Regions from separate parts of the Mesorhizobium sp. 1B3 genome, predicted to be linked through region 2. Evidence: predicted binding sites of a transcription regulator. Region 2 holds the regulator's gene; each other region holds the start of a gene.
What was found. Region 2 encodes LexA, which represses DNA repair genes until DNA is damaged. Its sites were predicted from a motif close to TGTTCNNNNTGTGTTCNG; they were not measured.

Region 1: the regulator LexA is predicted to act here: its motif matches at 2,766-2,783, upstream of ACCO56_RS32105 (ImuA family protein).
Region 3: the regulator LexA is predicted to act here: its motif matches at 2,888-2,905, upstream of dinB (DNA polymerase IV).
Region 4: the regulator LexA is predicted to act here: its motif matches at 1,552-1,569, upstream of ACCO56_RS17335 (DNA recombination protein RmuC).

The regions. Positions count from the first base shown of each region.
Region 1 covers NZ_JBJHDO010000022.1:40,528-45,518, reverse strand. Annotated here, with positions in the region: gene ACCO56_RS32125 (HpcH/HpaI aldolase/citrate lyase family protein) at 360-1,238, shown strand; gene ACCO56_RS32120 (DUF1737 domain-containing protein) at 1,235-1,441, shown strand; gene ACCO56_RS32115 (HD domain-containing protein) at 1,481-2,065, shown strand; gene ACCO56_RS32110 (metallopeptidase family protein) at 2,077-2,520, opposite strand; gene ACCO56_RS32105 (ImuA family protein) at 2,803-3,792, shown strand; gene ACCO56_RS32100 (DNA polymerase Y family protein) at 3,674-4,991, shown strand, end outside.
Region 2 covers NZ_JBJHDO010000004.1:196,601-201,591, forward strand. Annotated here, with positions in the region: gene gltX (glutamate--tRNA ligase) at 1-818, opposite strand, end outside; gene ACCO56_RS12975 (ComEC/Rec2 family competence protein) at 924-3,413, shown strand; gene lexA (transcriptional repressor LexA) at 3,370-4,092, opposite strand; gene ACCO56_RS12985 (molybdopterin molybdotransferase MoeA) at 4,227-4,991, opposite strand, start outside.
Region 3 covers NZ_JBJHDO010000009.1:36,341-41,331, reverse strand. Annotated here, with positions in the region: gene ACCO56_RS22425 (amidohydrolase family protein) at 31-1,323, shown strand; gene ACCO56_RS22420 (MFS transporter) at 1,606-2,778, shown strand; gene dinB (DNA polymerase IV) at 2,958-4,205, shown strand; gene ACCO56_RS22410 (AraC family transcriptional regulator) at 4,461-4,991, shown strand, end outside.
Region 4 covers NZ_JBJHDO010000006.1:12,119-17,109, reverse strand. Annotated here, with positions in the region: gene ACCO56_RS17340 (cation diffusion facilitator family transporter) at 1-256, shown strand, start outside; gene ACCO56_RS17335 (DNA recombination protein RmuC) at 268-1,518, opposite strand; gene def (peptide deformylase) at 1,622-2,152, shown strand; gene ACCO56_RS17325 (acetyl-CoA C-acyltransferase family protein) at 2,472-3,653, opposite strand; gene ACCO56_RS17320 (transglutaminase domain-containing protein) at 3,683-4,318, opposite strand; gene ACCO56_RS17315 (enoyl-CoA hydratase-related protein) at 4,473-4,991, opposite strand, start outside.

The DNA of each region.
Region 1 (4,991 bases), on a different contig from region 2:
CAACGCTCCGGGTGAGTGCGGCGAATGAAGGGAAGGACCGTGCCTGAAGGGCGCGGTGTCGGCGGTGCGACGAGCCACCACGAATCGCTCGCCAGCCGTGCGGGCAAGGACCATCGGGGAAGGGCGGGCTCTTTGGTCATGGTGACAAAGTTTCGCAGCCTGCCATGAGAACGGAATGGCGCAAACAAGGAAATTTTCGGGCGAAATCGTCGGAAAAGAGGCGGCTTGCCATGGCCAGCCCTAGGCGGCTAAGCAGGCTTGGGTGGCTTCGCCCACGCTTCACCTGCTTAGCTACTTTTGCCGCAGATTGTGGTGGGAAAACCGTGGGACACTTTTCCGAAATCTGCTTAGATCGCACCATGCAGCTTTTCCGTCCCCGCCGCTCCGTGCTCTATGTGCCTGCCGTCAATGAAAAGGCCTTGTCGAAGATCCCTTCGCTCGCCTGCGACGCGGTGATCGTCGATCTGGAGGACGCCGTGGCTCCCGGCGAGAAAGCGTCGGCGCGCGACAGGCTGAGGCAGTTCTTCGCCGCGCGGCCGGCCTGCGAGACCGTCATCCGCATCAATGCATTGTCGGGGGAATGGGGCCCGGATGATCTGGCGCTTGCCGCCGCTCTCCGACCCGAAGCGATCCTTCTGCCGAAAGTCGAGACGCCGCGCGATATTCTCGACGCCGCCGACAGGCTGGCCGCGATCGACGGAGCGGAGGAGATAAGGCTCTGGGCCATGGTCGAGACGCCGCGGGCGCTCATCCATATGGGTGCGATTTCCGAACTCGGCCGCGAGCCGGCGGCGCGGCTCGTCTGCCTGGTGGCCGGCACCAACGATCTCGTCAAGGAAACCGGCGTGCTTGTGACGCCCGATCGCCGCTATCTCACGCCCTGGCTGATGCAGATGGTGCTCGCCGCGCGGGCCGGGCGGCTCGACATTCTGGACGGCGTCAGCAACGATTTCCGCGACCTCGCGGCATTCGAGACCGAGTGCCGCGAAGCCGCCGCCATGGGTTTCGACGGCAAGACGCTGATCCATCCGGCCCAGATCGCCCCGGCCAATGCGGCCTTCTCGCCTTCCGCTGCGGCGGTCGCGGAGGCCGAGGGCATCGTCGCGGCCTTCGACAGGCCCGAAAATGCCGGCAAGGGCGTCATCTCGCTCGACGGTCGCATGGTCGAGCGGCTGCATCTCGAACAGGCGGAAAGGCTTCTTGCCAGAGCGGCAGGGAATAGCGGAGCAAGATCATGAAAATTTACCGCTTCCTCACGGGCCCTGACGACGCCAGCTTCTGTCACAAGGTGACGGCCGCGCTGAACAATGGCTGGCATCTGTTCGGTTCGCCGACCTACGGCTTCGATGCGGAGACGAAGACGATGCGCTGCGGCCAGGCGGTGGTGAAGGATATCGATGGCGTCGACTACGAGCCCGGCATGAAGCTCGGGGATTATTGAGCCGCTAGCGGATTTCGTGGGCCAGGCTATCCTGCCGCCATGACGCAACGAAACGAATCCGACCCCTCCCGCTTCCTCGGCATCATCGACTTCCTCCAGGCGGCGGAACGCCTGAAAAATACGCTGCGGAGCGGCACCACGTCGGAAGGCCGCGCCGAAAGCACGGCCGAGCATAGCTGGCGGCTGTCGCTGATGGTGATGATGTTCGACCGTGAGCTCGGCGACTGCGATCGCCTCAAGCTCCTCAAGCTCTGCATCGTGCACGATCTCGGCGAAGCCATCTCGGGCGACGTCCCCGCGATCCATCAGCAGGGAGACGACGGCCGGCATGAGCGGGAGCGATCGGATCTCGTCCGGTTAGGCGCGCCCTTGCCGGAAGATTTGCGGCAGGAGATCCTGGCCCTGTGGGACGAGTATAACGCTGGCGCCTCGCCCGAAGCGATCCTCGCCAAGGGCTTCGACAAACTGGAGACCATGCTCCAGCACGTCATCGGCCGCAACGCTCCCGATTTCGATTACGGGTTCAATCTCGCCTATGGGCTGAAGCAGACCGACAAGCACCCTTTGATCAAGCAGCTCCGCGCCCTGGTGGACGAGGCGACGAGGCGCCGGATGAAGCGCTAGCCCGCATTTTCTCACGTCGGCGACGCCGTAGCCTCCTCGGCTTCTTCCTCGATCCGTTCCATGTCGTCGTCGGAAAGGCCGAAATGGTGGCCGATCTCGTGGATGAGAACATGGGTCACGATGGTGCCCAGCGTTTCCTCGTTCTCGGCCCAATAGTCGAGGATGGCCCGCCGGTAGAGCGTGACGCGATTCGGGCCCTCGCCCGTCTGTGGGTTCCAGCGCTCGGCGATGCCGCGTCCCTCGAACAGGCCGAGCAGGTCGAAGGGCGTCTCCAGCGACAGGTCGTCCATGATCTCGTCGGTCGGAAATTCGGCGATCTGGATGACGATCTCGCCGGTAAGCTTGCGGAACTCCTCCGGCAGATGCGCATAGGCCTCCAGGGCCAGAAGCTCGATTTCCTCGATCGACGGAGATAGCTGGTCGTGCCAGGCACGGGTTTGATAGATACGGGCCATTCTTTGTCCTTTTGGCGGCATATAGCCCTTTCGTCCGTGGCTTTCGAGCCTCTAGAGCATTTTGCAGCCAAGTGGGACATCTGGCGTCGCACAAATGTGGCTAAATAAAAAGATAGAGCGCCGTAAGGGTGCTCTGCCGGCATTTCTCGCGTCGGCATGCTGCGGCCAGGGAAATCTCGCGAGGAGCGCCAGGAATAAATTCCCCTTAAGCGTGCTTGACTCCTGAGGCAGCCTCTGGAATCCATAAGAACATAACGAGAACACATCGTAGAGCAGACCGACATGGCGACTTCCGCCGTGGCGCGGGAAACCATTTTGTCCCTGCGCCGGACCATCGCGAAGATCGAGGGCGTCTTACCCGAGCGCCTCGAAACCCCGGCCGCGGCGCCCATGGTTGCCGGCGTGATCCTGCGCGAGTCCGGACTTGCCGTGAAATCGAAACTTTCCAGCACGCTCAGGACGGGAGCCGAGCACCTGGACGCCGCTCTCGGCGGCGGCCTGCCCGATGCCGCGCTCACCGAAATCCACGGCCCCGACCCCCGCGATGCCGGCGCCGCGGCAGGTTTCGCACTGGGCATGGCCGGTCTCGCCAGGCGGCGGCATGCCGAGCGGCCCGTGCTGTGGATCGGCGCCGGCGAAGCTTTCTCGGAGGCGGGTTTTCCCTATGCGCCGGGTCTTCTCGCCTTTTGCGGCCTCTCGCCCGGCGATCTTCTCGTCTGCGACATACGCAAGCTTGCCGACGCGTTGTGGATCGCGGAAGAGGCCGCGCGGCTGAGCGAACTCTCGGCCGTTTTCCTGGAAGTGCGCGGCAATCCGCGGATCCTCGACCTGACCGCGACGCGGCGCCTGCACCGGCGCGCGCAAATCGCCGGCCGTCCGGTCTTCCTGTTGCGCCAATCCGCCGGGGCGGAACCGACAGCCGCCCCCTTTCGCCTCCTCGTTTCGGCCGCGCCCGCCACGCCGCGCAGCACGGTGGCCGGCCCCCTACCCGGCTCGATCGGCCAAGCGGCCTATGCCGTCACCTTGGACAAGAGCCGGTCCGCCCTTGCCGGTCAATTCGTACTGGAATGGAATCCCCATGAGCTCGCCTTTCAGGAAAGACGGCCAGAGGATCCTGGCTCTATGGTTCCCGCATCTCAGCGCCGAGCGCGTCCTGCGTCAGCGTCTGGGACGGTCCTGGCGTTCAGGCCCTCGGAAATCCAGGCCGCCGCTCGTCTTCAGCCATCGCGAGAACAACACCCAGCGCATCGCCGCCCTCGACGAACAGGCTGAGGCGCTACGCCTGAAGCGCGGCATGGGGCTGGCCGATGCTCGCGCCATGCATCCCGCAATCGAGGTGGAAGAGGCCGATCCGGCAGCGGACCGGCGGCTGCTCGAAAGCCTGGCCGACTGGTGCGACCGCTACACGCCGCTGGTGGCGCTTGACGGTCCCGACGGGCTGTTCCTCGACATCACCGGCTGCGCCCACCTCTTCGGCGGCGAAAAGGCGATGCTCGACGATCTTCTGGCGCGCCTGTTCCACCAGGGCTTCGCCGTGCGGGCGGGGCTTGCCTCGACGCCGGGCGCGGCCTGGGCGGCAGCGCGTTTTTCGCTCCCTCCGATTGCGCCGGGGAACGAGGCGGACAAGCTGGCACCCTTGCCGCTCGCTGCGCTGCGGCTTCCCCTGGAGACCCGCAGTGGCCTGGAAAGCGTCGGTCTCAGGACGGCGGGGGTCATCATGACGGCACCCCGCGCGCCGCTGGCGCGGCGCTTCGGCAAGCAACTCCTGATTCGGCTCGACCAGGCGCTCGGCCGGATCGACGAGGCGATCTCGCCGCGCCTGCCCGTCGCGGCTCTCTCGGCCGAACGGCATCTGCCCGAGCCGATCACGCTCGTCGAATATATCGAGGAACTGGCCTTCATCCTCGCCACGACGCTCAAGACCGATCTCGAACGGCGCGGCGAGGGCGCGCGCGCTCTCGAACTCGCCCTGTTCCGGGTCGACGGTGATGTCCGCCGCATCGCCGTCGGCACATCGCGTCCGATACGCGAGCCGCGTCTCGTGCGGCGCCTCTTCCATGAGCGGCTGGCCGCGGCCGAAGCGTCGATCGATGCCGGTTACGGTTTCGATCTCATCCGGCTTTCCGTGCTGCAATCGGCAAATCTGGAGATCGCTCAGGCCGATCTCGGCGGCACTGAAGATGAAGAGGGGGAAGGGCTGGCCGTCTTCGCCGACCGGGTGCGCGCCCGGCTCGGTCACGAAGCGGTGCTGCAACCCGTCCTTGTCGAGAGCCACAACCCGGAAAGGGCCGGGGTCGTCGTCCCCTTCTCCGATGCCGCGCCGTGGGGAAAGGCGGCAAGGGGACCATACGCTCCACTCGAACGGCCCATCCGGCTCTTTTCCTATCCGGAGCCGGTCGAGGTCATGGCCGAGATTCCCGAAGGACCGCCCGCGCGTTTCCGCTGGCGCCGCGCCCTCCACCATGTCGCTC
Region 2 (4,991 bases):
CTCCAGCCGAGCCGCACCAGATAATTTCGCAAGGCGGCTGGCAGATACCCCATGGCGCGATAGGCTTCGACGCCGAGCGCGCCGTGACGCTTGGAGAGCTTTGCCCCATCAGAACCATGGATCAGCGGGATGTGGGCCATGACGGGTACTTCCCAGCCCATTGCATCATAGATCACCGTCTGCCGTGCGGCGTTGGTAAGATGATCGTCGCCGCGGATGATGTGCGTGACACCCATGTCGTGATCGTCGACAACGACGGCATGCATGTAGGTCGGCGTTCCGTCGGAACGCAGGATGATGAAATCATCCAGATCCTTATTGGGAAAACGCACGTCGCCCTGCACGCGATCGCGGACGACCGTTTCGCCATCGCTCGGAGCCTTGATGCGGATTGCCGGCCTCATGCCCTGCGGAGCCTCGGAAGCATCGCGGTCGCGCCAGCGCCCGTCGTAGCGGGGCGGGCGCCCTTCGGCACGAGCCTTCTCGCGCATTTTCTCCAGCTCTGCCGGCGTGGCGTAGCAATAATAGGCCTTGCCAAGACGGACGAGTTCTTCGGCTACTTCCCGGTGGCGCGATGCGCGCTGGAATTGCGAGATGGGTTCACCTTCCCAATGCAGGCCGAGCCAGGTCAATCCGTCGAGAATTGCCGCGGTCGCAGCGTCCGTCGAACGCTCACGATCGGTATCCTCGATGCGGAGCAGCATCATGCCGCCGGTATGGCGCGCATAGAGCCAGTTGAACAGCGCGGTCCGAGCCCCGCCGATGTGCAGATAGCCTGTCGGCGAAGGAGCAAAGCGCGTAACGACGGTCTTGGACATTGTCGGTTCCGGGATTGGCGGCTCGGGCGGCGAGGGGCCGCCGGCACGTGGCGTTTTGGTGGCGTTGATGTAGCATGTGTCGTCGGGCGTGCAAGGGGCAGCCGCATGGCTGAGGGGAGTACGAGGGAGATCGCGAACGAACGGTCGCTGTTTGGCGCGGCCGACGATGTCGTCGCTCCCGATGGAGAAGGTCACCGCATAAGGGGCGGCAAGTCGATCTCCCCGGGCCCGTTGCGCCTCCGTCTCCGTAACCTGGCTTCGGCATTCAGGTCGGCACTTGTTCTGGAATGGGAGCGCGGTACGGCGTTCCTGCTCATGCCGATATTTCTGGCCGCTGGAATTGTGTTCTATTACGCGCTGCCTGCCGAACCGGGTCTAGCCGCATTGGCGGGCGGGGGCGCACTTCTTTCCCTTGCTAGCTTTCTGGCGCGAACGCGACCGGCCCTCCATCTCTCGATGCTGGCCGTGTTTCTGGTCGTCGCGGGCATGTTCTTCGCCGCGCTCGAAACCTGGCGCGCCGGGACGAAGGTGCTCGGTGGCGAGATATCGACGTCGATCACCGGTCGCGTAGCCGTTATCGAGCATCAGGCGAATGGGCGTGTCCGGCTGACGCTCGATGTGCTCGACACGGCTCGGCCAAAGCTTCGCTACGCGCCGGACCGTGTCCGCGTCTCGGCAAGGTCGGTTCCGGCCGACCTGACTGCGGGAGCCATTGTGACCGGTGTGGTGAGGCTTTTCCCGCCCTCTGGGCCGCTGCGGCCAGGGAGCTATGATTTCTCATTCGAGAGCTATTTCGACGGTATCGGCGCCAATGGCTTTTTTCTCAGGGATCCCGTGCTGGCCGAAACCGACTTTGCACCGTCCATCCGGGAGCGTTTCGATGCCGAGGTCGAGAATGCGCGGACCGCGCTTGCTCAACATATCAGGGCCCGTATCGGCGGTTCCGAGGGGGAGATCGCGGCGGCGCTGATCGCCGGCACGCGCGCAGGCATTCCCGAGGAGGTGAACGAGGCGCTACGGCGCACCGGTCTGGCGCATGTCCTTTCCATCTCCGGCCTGCACATGGCGCTCGTCGCCTGGACGATCATGACAGCGCTGCGCCTGGGTTTTGCTTTGTTTCCCGACTTCGCCTCGCGCCGTCCTGTCAAGAAATACGCGGCTTCGATCGCGCTTGTCGCGACAGCCATCTATCTCTTCATCTCCGGATCGGCGGTCGCCGCGGAGCGCAGCTTTATCATGCTGGCTGTAATGCTCCTCGCCGTCCTTTTCGATCGCGCCGCGCTGACCATGCGTAATCTGGCGATTGCGGCCATTGCCATTCTCGTCGTCTCGCCGCACGAAGTGGTTGGCCCGAGCTTTCAGATGTCGTTCGCCGCGACCGCGGCACTGATCGGCGTCTACGCGTGGTGGTCGGAGCGGCGGGCGCAGGACGTGTCCGTCACGCATCGCGCAGATGCTTCGTTACCTCGACGGCTCGTGCGAAACGGCGTTCGCTATGCCGCAGGTGTTGCCGGCGTCTCGATCATCGCCGGCCTGGCGACGACGATCTACGGGGTCTATCATTTCCAACGTGTATCGCCGCTCAGCCTGGCGGCGAACCTCGCCGTCATGCCCGTCGTTTCCGTTCTCGTCATGCCTTTCGCCGTCGCCGCAATGGCCGCGATGCCGCTCGGTGTCGGCGGCCCTTTTCTCGACGTCATGGGGTGGGGGCTCTCCATGATGATCGTGGCCGCGGATTGGTTCTCCCGGCATTCGCCGCTGGATGCGGTGGGAACCATACCGGCCATCTCGGTCTTGACGATGACGGCGGCACTCCTGATCGCGACCCTGGCCACCACATGGCTGCGCGTGCTGGCGCTCCCCCTGGTCGTGGTGGGTCTCGGCACGGCAATGTTCAGGACGACACCCGAGGTCCTCATCTCAGAGGATGCTCGACTGATCGCAGTGACGTTGGCCGACGGGCGGTTGGCAGTGAACAGGCCGCGCCCAAATGGTTTCACCGTCGAGGATTGGAAACGGGCAACGTTGTCCGAAGCGCTGGCTAAGCCGCGGCAGAGCAAGGCAGCCGATGCCAAGCCGGAAGGGACCGAGCCTAGCCAAGGGCAATCGTCGGCTACGGAAAACCGGGTGCCGGTCATCCCGCTAAGCGATCTCACGGAGAACGACGGTTTTTATTGTGACGCCGGGCTTTGCGTGCTGCGCCATCGATCCGGCAAGCTCGTGATACATGCGGCCCATGCCTCGCTTGCTGCTCCGTTCTGTCGGGAAGCGGTTCTGATCGTCATCGATGACGCGACCGCCGAAAATCCTTGCTCGGTTAAGACAGTCCTGACCAAACGGCATTTGGCGCGGCACGGTGCTGCCACCATTGACCGCCTGCAGGACGAGGTCCCACAGGATGTTCGCCTCTCCCTGACCCGGCCCTATCGGCCCTGGCATCACCATCGCCAATTCTCGCGGGAAGCACGCGGGATCGCGCCATTCAAGCCGAAGAAACGCGAAGCTGAAGTCGCAGGACAGACGAAGGGCCCGATCTCGCAAGGCCGGAAAGCTAGTATCTCCGGATCAGGCCGATCAGGCGCCCCTGTACCTTGACCCTGTCCGGGCCAAAGATTCGTGTTTCATAGGCGGGATTCGCCGCTTCCAGCGCGATCGAAGCACCCTTGCGACGGAAACGCTTGAGGGTGGCCTCCTCGTCGTCCACGAGGGCAACGACGATCTCGCCAGGATTGGCTGTGTTCGTGTTGCGAATGATGACCGTGTCGCCGTCGAAAATGCCTGCCTCGATCATGGAATCGCCCTTGACCTCCAGGGCATAGTGTTCCCCGCCTGAAATCATTTCCGGAGGCACAGAGATGGAATGTGTCTTGTGCTGGATCGCATCGATCGGCACGCCTGCCGCGATGCGGCCCATCACGGGGATCGAGACCGCCGCAACCGTGTCGTCGTTGCTGCCGGTCATCTGAGGGCGCGTCGGTGCCGGGGCGGGCTTCTTTCCCAAGCTGCCTTCGATCACGCTTGGCGAAAACTTGCGCGCCGGCGCGAGGCCGGGAGCTATCGAATCGGGCAATCGAAGAACCTCGAGCGCCCGAGCCCGATTCGGCAGGCGGCGGATAAAGCCACGCTCCTCGAGCGCCGTAATCAGCCGATGGATGCCGGATTTGGACGCGAGATCCAACGCCTCCTTCATCTCGTCGAAAGATGGCGGGATGCCCGCTTCCTTCAGCCTCTCGTGGATGAACAGGAGCAGCTCGTGTTGCTTGCGTGTCAGCATTCCGTTCCCCGTGGAATCGCGCCAAAACAAAACCAGAACGAACACTATCTGTTCCAGTTGTGTTCTGCAATCGTTTAAATTTTGGTGTAAGTGCCAGGGGCTTGTCCGCGTCCGGCCGCCCGGTCACCGCAAGATCAGCGCAAGAAGAGAACGCGGCAGCGCGCGCCTGCCTCCGCCGCAGGCGCATTGGGTTCGCGGACGATAAGCGCGTTCGAGTTCGCCAGCGTGCGCAACATCGACGAATCCTGGACATGGAAGGGCGTGGCGATCAGCCGCCCGCCGGCGTCCTCGATGGTGGCGCGCACATAATCCTGCCGCTGGTCGTTTGCCTCCATCGCCGCCCCGAGAAGCGCATCTCGCACGTCCGGTTCATGGGAAAGGCCGCCAAGCTGCGCGAGAAGTGGCTTGAGAAAGAGATGCGAGCAGACCAGGCTGGCAACTGGATTGCCGGGGAGGCCCAGCACCCGTGTGGATCCCAGCCGGCCGAACATCAATGGTTTGCCGGGTCTCATGGCGATCTTCCAGAAATCCAGCGCCATTCCCTCACCGGCCAACACGTCGTGGACGAGGTCGTGATCGCCGACGGAGGCACCACCCAGGGTGACGATCACGTCGACCGAGGCATCGAGAGCTCGCCTGACCCGTGACGCGATGGCGTCGCGGCGATCAGGTGCGATCCCCAGGTCGACGGCTTCCGCCCCGATCGACTTTGCGACCGCCGCCACGCCATAGGCGTTCGAGGAGATGATCTGGGTGGGGCCGGCCTCGCTTCCGGGCGGCAGCAACTCGTCGCCGGTCGCAATGATGGCAATGCGCGGCCGTCTAACGACGCCGAGGGCAGTGTGATTGGCCGAGGCAGCCAGCGAGAGCGCGGCCGGATCAAGGACGCGGCCGGCTTG
Region 3 (4,991 bases), on a different contig from region 2:
GCAGCCAGCCTGGCCGCGCCGGCTATAGGGATGGCGGGTGTCTCCCTCGCACAAACGACCGACAAGCCCATCCTGCTTCAGAACGGCCGGATCTTCGACGGCAAGGCGAGCAGTCTGATCGAGGGGCGCGATGTGCTCGTCGCCGGCAACAAGATCCAGGACCTTGTTTCCGCCGGGCAGGACGTCGCCGACGCGGAGGCGATCGACTGTTCGGGAAAGGTGATCATGCCCGGCCTGATCGACGCCCATTGGCACGCGCTTCTCGCCGGCATCTCGCAATTGGTCGCCATGACGGCCGACGTGCCCTACGTCCATCTCGTTGCCGCGCGGGAGGCCGACCGGACGTTGATGCGCGGCTTCACCACGGTGCGCGACGTGGGCGGCCCGGCCTTCGCCCTGAAGCGGGCGATCGACGAGAACCAGATCCCCGGCCCGCGCATTTTTCCGTCGGGAGCGATGATCTCTCAGACATCCGGACATGGCGATTTCCGTTTCCGAACCGACCTGCCGCGCACGGCGCAGAGCAATCTGAGCACGGCGGAAGCCGCCGGCATTTCAGCGATCGCGGACGGGGAGGCGGAGGTGCTGCGGCGCACCCGCGAACAGCTGATGCTCGGCGCCAGCCAGATCAAGATCATGGCGGGCGGGGGAGTGTCGTCGGAATTCGATCCGCTCGATTCCCTGCAGTATTCCGAGGCCGAGATGCGAGCCGCCGTCGGCGCGGCCGCCGACTGGGGCACTTACGTCTGCGCCCATGTCTACACGTCGCCAGGCATTCAAAGGGCGCTTTCCTGCGGCGTGAAATCGATCGAGCACGGCCAGTTGGCGGATGAAGAGACCGTTCGCCGCATCGCGGACGCCGGCGCCTGGTGGAGCCTCCAGCCATTCCTGGCCGACGAGGATTCCAATCCCAAGGGGAGCGCGGAGCAACAGGCCCAGCAGCTTGCCATCGCGGAAGGAACGGTGCGCGCTTTCGAGCTCGGCAAGAAGCACAATGTCAACATGGCCTGGGGAACGGACATCCTGTTCAACCCGCGCGGGACGGCGACGCAGGGCAAGCAGCTCACCAAGATCGCGCGCTGGTTCGACAATGCCGACGTGCTGCGGCTCGCGACGAGCCGGAATGCAGCGCTCCTCGCGCTCTCCGGCCCGCGTAACCCCTATCCGGGAGCGCTCGGCGTCGTCGAGCCCGGCGCCCTTGCCGATCTGCTGGTGATCGACGGCAATCCGTTGGAGGACGTTTCGCTTGTCGCGGATCCCGAGAAGAACCTGAAGCTCATCATGAAGGATGGGCGCATCCACAAGAATAGCCTGAGAGCGTGAGGACTGACTTGACTTCGCGTGGACCGAGTTCCAGCCACTCGACGAGGGCGTGGCAAAAGCCGCCGGCCATGCTATGACGGCGCCTATGAAACACGGATTGCCGCTTGTCGCCTGAGTGGCCCCGCCGAGGCGGGGCCGAAGCCGCATTGCTGGTGTGAGGCCCCCTGGCGACGGCGCATGGCGCCGGTCGCTTCGTTCCACATAGTCGTCAGCTCTGTGCCTTCCCTCCCGATGGTCTATCCAGACGGGGCGGACAGGCTGCTTGTTTCGAGAATCCAAATCATGACTTCGCACGACCACGACGCCCGCCGTCGCGTCGCATTCATCCTGATCGTCGCCGGCACGCTGCTCGGCATCGCCGGCACGGACCTCGTTCTTCCCGCGATTCCCTTCCTGCCCGAAGCGCTCGGCACGACCCATGCCAGCGCGCAATATGTGCTCGCAGCATTCGTCGTCGGCGCGGCCGCCGGCCTCCTCGCCTTCGGTGCGCTCGGCGCTCGCCTGGGCCAGCGCGGGCTGCTGATCGTATCGCTCCTCGCCTATTCCGGCATCTCGGCGATAGCCGCGGCCAGCACATCGGTGGAGTTCCTCATCGTCCTGCGCTTTCTCCAAGGCTTGGCCGGCTCCGCAGCCGCGGTCTTCGCCCCCGGGATGATCCGCGCGCTTTACGGCGACCAGCACGCGGTTTCGGCGCTTGGGCTGCTCAACAGCGTGGAAATGCTCGCGCCCGCCTTCGCACCGGTCGTCGGCGCATGGCTCCTGCATATGGGAGGGTGGCCATCTTCCTTCGTCGTCATCGCGGCGGCGGCCATGGCCGCGGCGATCAGCGTCGCCCTGCTGGGAAAGGCCCTGCCCGAGCCCGCGAGGCCGACACGCCCCGGCGGATATCTGCGACTGCTGCGGGACGGCACTTTCATGCGTTACGCCTGCTCCCATGCGCTGGTCCTCGGCGCTTTGCTGGTGATCGTATTCGCCGCGCCAACCGTCTTTGTCGTTTCGCTCGGCGCTACGCTCGCGGACTTCATCCTCATGCAGATCGTCGGCATTGCGGCGTTCGTCGTCGCCGCGAACCTGTCGGGCCGCCTCGTAGCCAAGTACGGCCGCGAGGCAGCGATCTGGACCGGGACCTGGGTAGCGGCGGCGAGCGCCGTCACCATCCTGATCCTGGCGCTCTCCGGCGCGGCGGGGCCACTCGCCGTCACGCTGCTGTTCATCCCGTTCAACATCGGGCTCGGGCTGCGCGGTCCCGCCGGCTTCCACGGTGCGGTCGTGGCCGCCAGCGGCGACGATGCAAGGGGGGCGGCGATCGTCGTGGTGGCCATCCTGGTTGTCGCCGCAGCCGGCACGGCGGGGGTCGCTCCTTTCATAACCTTCGGCCTCCTGCCGATGGCGCTGGTCTCCACGGTTCTGGTGGGGTCGGCGCTGGCCATGCTGGCGCTGCTGCCGACTCTGTGACGGGCGCCTGGCGCGGGTCGCCACCGCTTCGAACGATGCCGAAAAGCTCCTTCTGCCGCCGCTCGCGGCGGCAGAACGGATCAGTGCAGCTTGACAAGCAGCCCGACAATGTTCTCTTTATGTTCTATCACTGATCACTGCGAGAACTCGCCGAATTCGAGCGTCGAGGCGAAAGTCGAATGGAACCGGCAGCCACAATTCTGCATGCGGATCTCGATGCTTTTTATGCTTCCGTCGAGCAGTTGCTCGAACCTTCGTTACGTGGCAAGCCCATTGCGGTCGGTGGCGGCGTGGTGCTCGCAGCTTCCTACGAGGCCAAGGCCTTCGGCGTGCATGGCGGCATGCCGGGCCGGCGAGCGCGCGAACTCTGTCCCGGTCTCATCTTCGTCGGAGGCCATTTCAAGGAGTATCAACGGCTCGGCGACGCCGCTATCGCGGTGCTTCACTATTTCACGCCGCTGGTCGAACGGATCTCCATCGACGAGGCGTTCGCCGATGTCGCCGGCTGTACCCATCTTTTCGGTTCACCCGGCGAAATCGCCGGCATCGTCCGCCAACGCGTGCGCAACGAACTTGGGCTTCCCATCTCGATCGGCGTCGCCCGGACCAAGCATCTCGCCAAGATCGCCTCGCAGGTCGCCAAGCCCGACGGGCTGGTTGTCGTCGAGCCGAAGATCGAGCTGGATTTCCTTCACGGCCTGCCTGTCGGACTGATGTGGGGCGTGGGCCCGGCCACCCGGGCACGCCTTGCCGAGATCGGCGTCACCACGATCGGGCAACTCGCGGACACACCGGGATGGTCGCTCGAGAGGCTGCTCGGCCCAGCCGCCGGAGAAAAGCTCAAGTCGCTCGCCTGGAACCGCGACCCGCGCGAGATCAGGACGCATCGCCGGGCGCAGTCCGCCGGGGCACAGTCGGCGCTCGGCAGGAAAGCCGCCGAAGAGGCCGTCTTCCGTCCCGCGCTCCGACACCTCGCCGACCGGGTGGCGAGCCGACTGCGCGCCAAATCCCGTCCGGGCCGCACGGTGACGGTGCGGGTCCGCTTCGCCGATCTCCACTCGGTGACGCGCTCCGTCACGCTCGACGCACCGATCTCGGCGACTGCGATGATTGCGGAGATCGCCGAGGATCTGGTGCGCGGCGTGCTCGCGGAGCATCCCCGGGAGAAGTCCATTTCGCTCCTGGCGATCTCCGTCTCGCATCTCGATGAGCGGGCTCAGCTTCAACTCGAGCTTCCCCTCGGCCTGGCCGACGAAGCACGCCGACCGGGCACGGGGAAAGGCTTGGCCCGTTGGGTGGCCGATCGTGCCATGGACAGGATTCGCGACCGCTTCGGATGGGAAGCCGTCGGTTATGCGTCGGTCGCCCTGGAGGACGCCAAGTCCGTCCCCGATGCATTCCGCGAACTCGCGGAAAAGGGGCTTTAGCCCACAAGCACAATGGCGCAGAGAAGACCGGGGATTTCCGCGATTATCGGCCGAGCCCATCGCATTGTTTGCGCAAGTAGCGCGACATCAATCTTTATCGGCGCTACGCAGATGCGGCGCCGTTCGGCGCGGCCAAAGCGTGTCGCGATCTTTCAGATTCGCTCCTTACGCTTTAGGTTTTGATTTTCGCATGTCTTTTCGCCGAAACCGATGCCCATTTTCGGAAGACATGCTTCAGTCTCAGGAGGGCCGCAAATGGCTCGCACCGATCCGAAGAACATCGCACGCTTCTGGCTGGATCCCAACACGAGCGGGCTTGGCCTCATGTGCGCTGACTTCACGACCCAGGAGTATGCGCCCCACAGCCATGACGGCTTCGTCATCGCCGTTACGGAGACCGGCGGCGCGGCGATCAAGAGCCGCGGCTCGATAGAACAAGCCCACGCTTCGGCCCTGTTCGTCTTCAATCCGGCAGAGCCACATTCCGGTTGGATGGGCCGCAGCAATTATTGGCGATACCGTTCCCTCTACCTCGAACAGGAGTCGCTTCGTGCCGTGGCCGAGGCGCTCGGGGTGGATGCTCTTCCCTATTTCATCCGCAATCTCCACACGGACAGCGATCTGATCGGCGGCTTTTTGTTGCTGCATCGGGCATTGGAAGAAGGTGCGGACCTGTTTCGCCAGCGCGAGCTGCTGGTCTCCACCTTCGGCCGCCTGTTCCGCCGCCACGGTAGCGGCGGCGGCAGAATCGAGCCGCCGCCGCGCGATCGCATGCTCGTCGCCAAG
Region 4 (4,991 bases), on a different contig from region 2:
AGCCGATCCCGCTGTCGAGGCGGTGAACGGACTGCTCACCACCCACATCGGACCCGAGCAGATCGTGGCCAATCTCAGCATCGAGTTTGCCGATCATCTAACGGCGCCCGAGATCGAAGCCTGCGTGGAAAGGATAGAAGCCCGGCTCGCCCGGGAAGTCCCCCAAGTGAATGCGCTTTTCGTCAAGCCGCAGACGGCGGCACGCTGGCAGGAACGGCGCAAGGCGATCGGCGAAGCGTCGGGCGGCGCTCTCTGACCATTGCAAGCCTATCCATCGTCGCCGTCGACCACCCGCAGACGGAGCTGCCCGGTACGGGATTCCGCAGCCCGCTGCGCCTTGCCGTCGCTTTCCTTGCTCTCCTCGACAGGATCCGTGCCGGCGAATTCCAGTGCCTCGATCTTCTGTCCGCGCCGCGTGACCTTTGTCGAAGAGACCAGGATGTCCTCGATGTCCTTTGAGGCCTGGCCGAAATGTGCCTGCAGCTTGCGCACCCTCTCATCCAGGCGGGCGACATCCTCCATCATCTTGACCACCTCTGTTTGTATCCGATGGGCCTGTTCGCGCATGCGGGCATCCCTGAGCAGGGCCTGGATGACCTGGATGGAAAGCATCAGCAGGGAAGGCGAGACCATGACCACGCGGGCACGAAGCGCGCGTTGAACGATTGCTTCGAAATTCTCGTGCACCTCCGCGAAAACGGACTCGGAGGGCACGAACATGAAGGCCGTATCCTGGGTTTCCCCCGGAATCAGATATTTGTCTGCGATATCGCGTATATGGACTTCGATGTCCCGCCGGAACGCCTGCGCGGCGTGCTTGCGCGCTTCGAGGCCATCGGCGGCGCGGATCGCGTTCCAGGCCTCGAGCGGAAACTTGGCGTCTATGGCGAGGGAGGGCGCATCGTTGGGCATCCTGACCAGGCAGTCCGGGCGGCTGCCGTTGGAGAGCGTCGCCTGGAACTCGTAGGCGCCGAAAGGCAGGCCGTCGCCGATGATGGCCTCCATACGCGACTGCCCGAACGCGCCACGTGTCTGCTTGTTCGAAAGGATCGACTGAAGCTGAACGACCTGCCCGGCCAGAGACTGGATGTTGTTCTGCGCGGTGTCGATCACGGCCAGCCGTTCCTGGAGCTTCGCCAGGCTCTCGTGGGTCGATTTCGTTTGATCCGCCATCGTCTGGCCGATCCGGCCGGTCATGGCATCGAGTCGCTGGCCGATGGCCTGGGTGAGTTCCGCCTGGCGCGCGCCGAAGACTTCGGCGATAGCTCCCATGCGCCCCTGCATCTCGGCCTGAGCCTGGAGAATGTCGACCATGCGCGCCTCGGTGTCCCGGGCGTGCTCCGCGGCTTCGGCCGCAGCGACCGCGCGTGCCTTGGCCGATCGCAGGAGAGCGGTGAAAAGCGTGAAGAGCAGCAGGAAAATCAGAAGTGCGGTGCCGCCCATCACTTGGCCGAGTGTGATCGTCGTCGCCCCGAGGCGGGCAACGGGCTCCGACAGGATGGCCATGAGCGTGCTCATCGTCGCACCATAACCGATTCGGATGTCGTAGTAGAGATCAAAACGTGAACGGATGCGGAGCCGGCCGGTTGACGCCCAAGCTGGGACATCCTAGGTGAGGCGCATGACCATCAAGCCTCTCATCATCCTCCCGGATCCGTTGCTGCGTCAGGTTTCAAAGCCGGTCGAGCATTTCGACAACCGCTTGCACAAATTCGCCGACGACATGCTGGACACGATGTATGACGCGCCTGGAATAGGTCTGGCGGCGATCCAGGTTGGCGAACCGATCCGGCTCCTGGTCATCGACCTCGCCAAAGAGGGCGAACCGCCGGCTCCGCACATCTTCATCAATCCGGAGATCGTCGAGCGCTCCGATGACCGTTCGGTCTATGAGGAAGGCTGCCTGTCGATCCCTGACTACTATGCCGAGGTCGAACGCCCCGCTTCGGTGCGGGTGAAGTATCTCGATCGTGACGGGAAAGCCCAGGAGATTGCGGCCGAAGGCCTTATGGCGACCTGCCTCCAGCACGAGATCGACCATCTCGACGGGGTGCTCTTCATCGACCACATCTCCAAGCTGAAACGTGACATGGTGGTGAAGAAGTTCAAGAAGCTCGCCCGCGACAGGGCGCCGAGCCGGATGGTAGGCTAGCCTCTACCGCCAGGCGCTTCGATTGAGCCGCCATTTACATGGCGGAAGCGCTGCTCCTGCTGCGACAGCCACTGTCTCATACCACGGGCGTTAGTCTTTGACCGGTCGCGAGGTGCCCCTCACTGTCCTGCCGGACATCTCTCCCCGCAAATTCGCGGGGAGAGAGACGACGGCCGCTTGGGCTTGGCCAGCCACCAACGTTGGTGATTTGGCGAGAGCAACGACGACATCGTCCTTCTCCCCGTTTCTTCACGGGGAGAAGGTGCCGGCAGGCGGATGAGGGGCTTGACCGAACGGTCAATCTTATCGGCCAGTGGTATCAGACCCGCTCTATTGCAAGAGCGATGCCTTGTCCGCCGCCGATGCACATGGTGACGAGGCCGTAGCGACCTCCCGTGCGCTGCAGATGGTAGATCGCCTTAACCGTCAATATCGCGCCCGTTGCGCCGACGGGATGGCCAAGCGCGATCGCGCCGCCGTCCGGATTGACCTTATCCGGGTCGAGCCCGAGCTCGCGGTTCACCGCCAGAGCCTGTGACGCGAAGGCTTCATTGGATTCGATCACGTCGAAGTCGGCGAGCTTGATGCCTGCCCGGTCTACCAGGGCACGGACGGCCGGGATGGGTCCGATGCCCATGATGGCGGGTTCGACCCCGGAATGCGCATAGGCCACGATCCGCGCGAGCGGCTTTGCGCCGCTCCGGTTCACATAGCTTTCCGAGGCAAGAACGACAGCGGCGGCGCCGTCATTGACGCCGGATGCGTTGCCGGCGGTCACCATGCCGTCCTTCTTGAAGACCGGTCTGAGCGAGGCCAGCGTCTCGAGAGTGGTGGTGGGTTTCGGATGTTCGTCCGTATCGAACGTCACCGTCTTTCGGCCGGCGGCGACCTCGAGAGGCATGATTTGCGATTTGAAATGCCCAGCCTCGATAGCAGCCGCTGCCCGGCGCTGGCTCTCCAGAGCGAAGGTGTCCTGGTCCTGTCGAGAGATCTGGTATTTCTCGGCGACATTTTCGGCGGTGACCCCCATGATGCCGTTTCCGAAAGGATCGGTCAGCACGCCCGTAAGGCCGTCCACCATCGCCACGTCGCCCATTTTCTGGCCGAAGCGGGCGGATTGAACATAATGCGGCGCGCGGCTCATCACCTCCGCCCCGCCTGCGAGCGCCATGTCCGTGTCGCCAAGCATGATGTTCTGGGCAGCCGACACGATAGCCTGCGCACCGCTGCCGCAGAGCCGGTTGAGCGTCATCGCCGGAACTTCCTTTGGAATGCCGGCGTCGATTGCCGCGACCCTCGCGAGATAGGCGTCCTTCGGACCGGTCGGGATCACGTTTCCGTAAACCACATGCCCGATTTCCCCCGCCTCCACGCCGGCGCGCTTCACCGCCTCGGATGCAACGGCGGCGCCCAACGACGCAGGCATCTCGTTCGACAAGGTGCCGCCGAAGGTGCCGATGGCGGTGCGGACTCCGGAAAGAATGTAGACTGCTTCTGTCATTTTCCCTGCCAATTTTCGATCGGAATTGTTCAGTTCTTCGATCGGGCTGCTCGTGCCCGGTCCTCGTCGAGCACCTTCAGCAGGCGAGGATAGGCAGCCCGCATCTCGGATGCGAAGTCGTCAAAGGGCATGTCGGCAAACTCGCCGATGAAATCGACATATTCCATGTGCTGGCGACCATCCCTGTCATACGGATGGAAGATGGAGTCCGTGCGCCCGTCGAATTCGAGCGGCAGCACACCGTGTCGCTCGCACAGCTTGATATCGAAGGCGGGGGTCGCCTTGACCCACGTACCATCCAGGAACAGCGACGTGTAGGCGTGCCATCGAAAAATGTCGTCGTCCATCAGAGCGGCGAGGCGCGGCGACGTGAGATGGTTCCGGACATTCGCGAAGCCGAGTTTCGCGGGAATACCGGCCGCGCGGGCCGCAGCTGCCAAGGCGATGGCCTTCGGCACGCAGAAGGCCGATCGGACGGTCAGGACATTCGAGGCTATGAACTGGTGTTCATCCAATCCGAAGGTGCGCATGTCATACGGGATCGAATCGCGCAACGCATAGTAGAGGTTCACCGCTTTCGAGCGTGCGTCGCCGGAGCCTGCGTGAGCGGCGGCAAAATCTTCCACGGTTCGGCTGTCGGCGTCGATGAATCGTGTCGATCTCAACGCTTCTTCCATCGCATTCCTCCGTAGTCGGTCGTCATGAAGAGGACGAGACTGCTATACCCACGATGCCGGCGCGATACGAAAAATGGTTGGAAGGTTGCGGAACTCGCACCTCTCCGCCCGCTGTCTGTCTAGTCTAGCCCCGCTCACCCGGCTAGCCCTTTCGTTTGGCGAAGAAGGCGGCGATCTTTGCTTTCATCGCCGGCGAGCGTCCGGCCTCTCCCTGAAGGTCGCGCTCGAGATCGAGCTGCTCTTCTGTCGCGAAGTCCGCCGCAGCGGCAATGAGGCGCTTAGTGCCGGCGAGCGCTTCGGGGTCGAGTTGTGCGAGCTTGGTGCAGACGGCCGTCGCTGCCGATTCGAGTTCCGCATCGTCGACCACCTCCCACAAAAGACCCCATTGGAGTGCTTTTTCCGCGGAGATGCGGTCCCCGAGCAGCATCATTCCGGAGGCACGAATTCTTCCGAGGATTCGCGACAGGAAAAGCGTGTTGCCGGCGTCCGGCACCAACGCAATGCCAACGAACGGCTCGTAGAAATAGCTCGACCGGTTGGCCAGCACGATATCCGCGGCCAGCGCAATACCGACGGCCGCACCGGCGCAGGGTCCGTTGACCGCAGCGACGATCGGCAGTCGGCACTGGCGCATGGCACGAACCAGGGGGTTGAAGTGCCG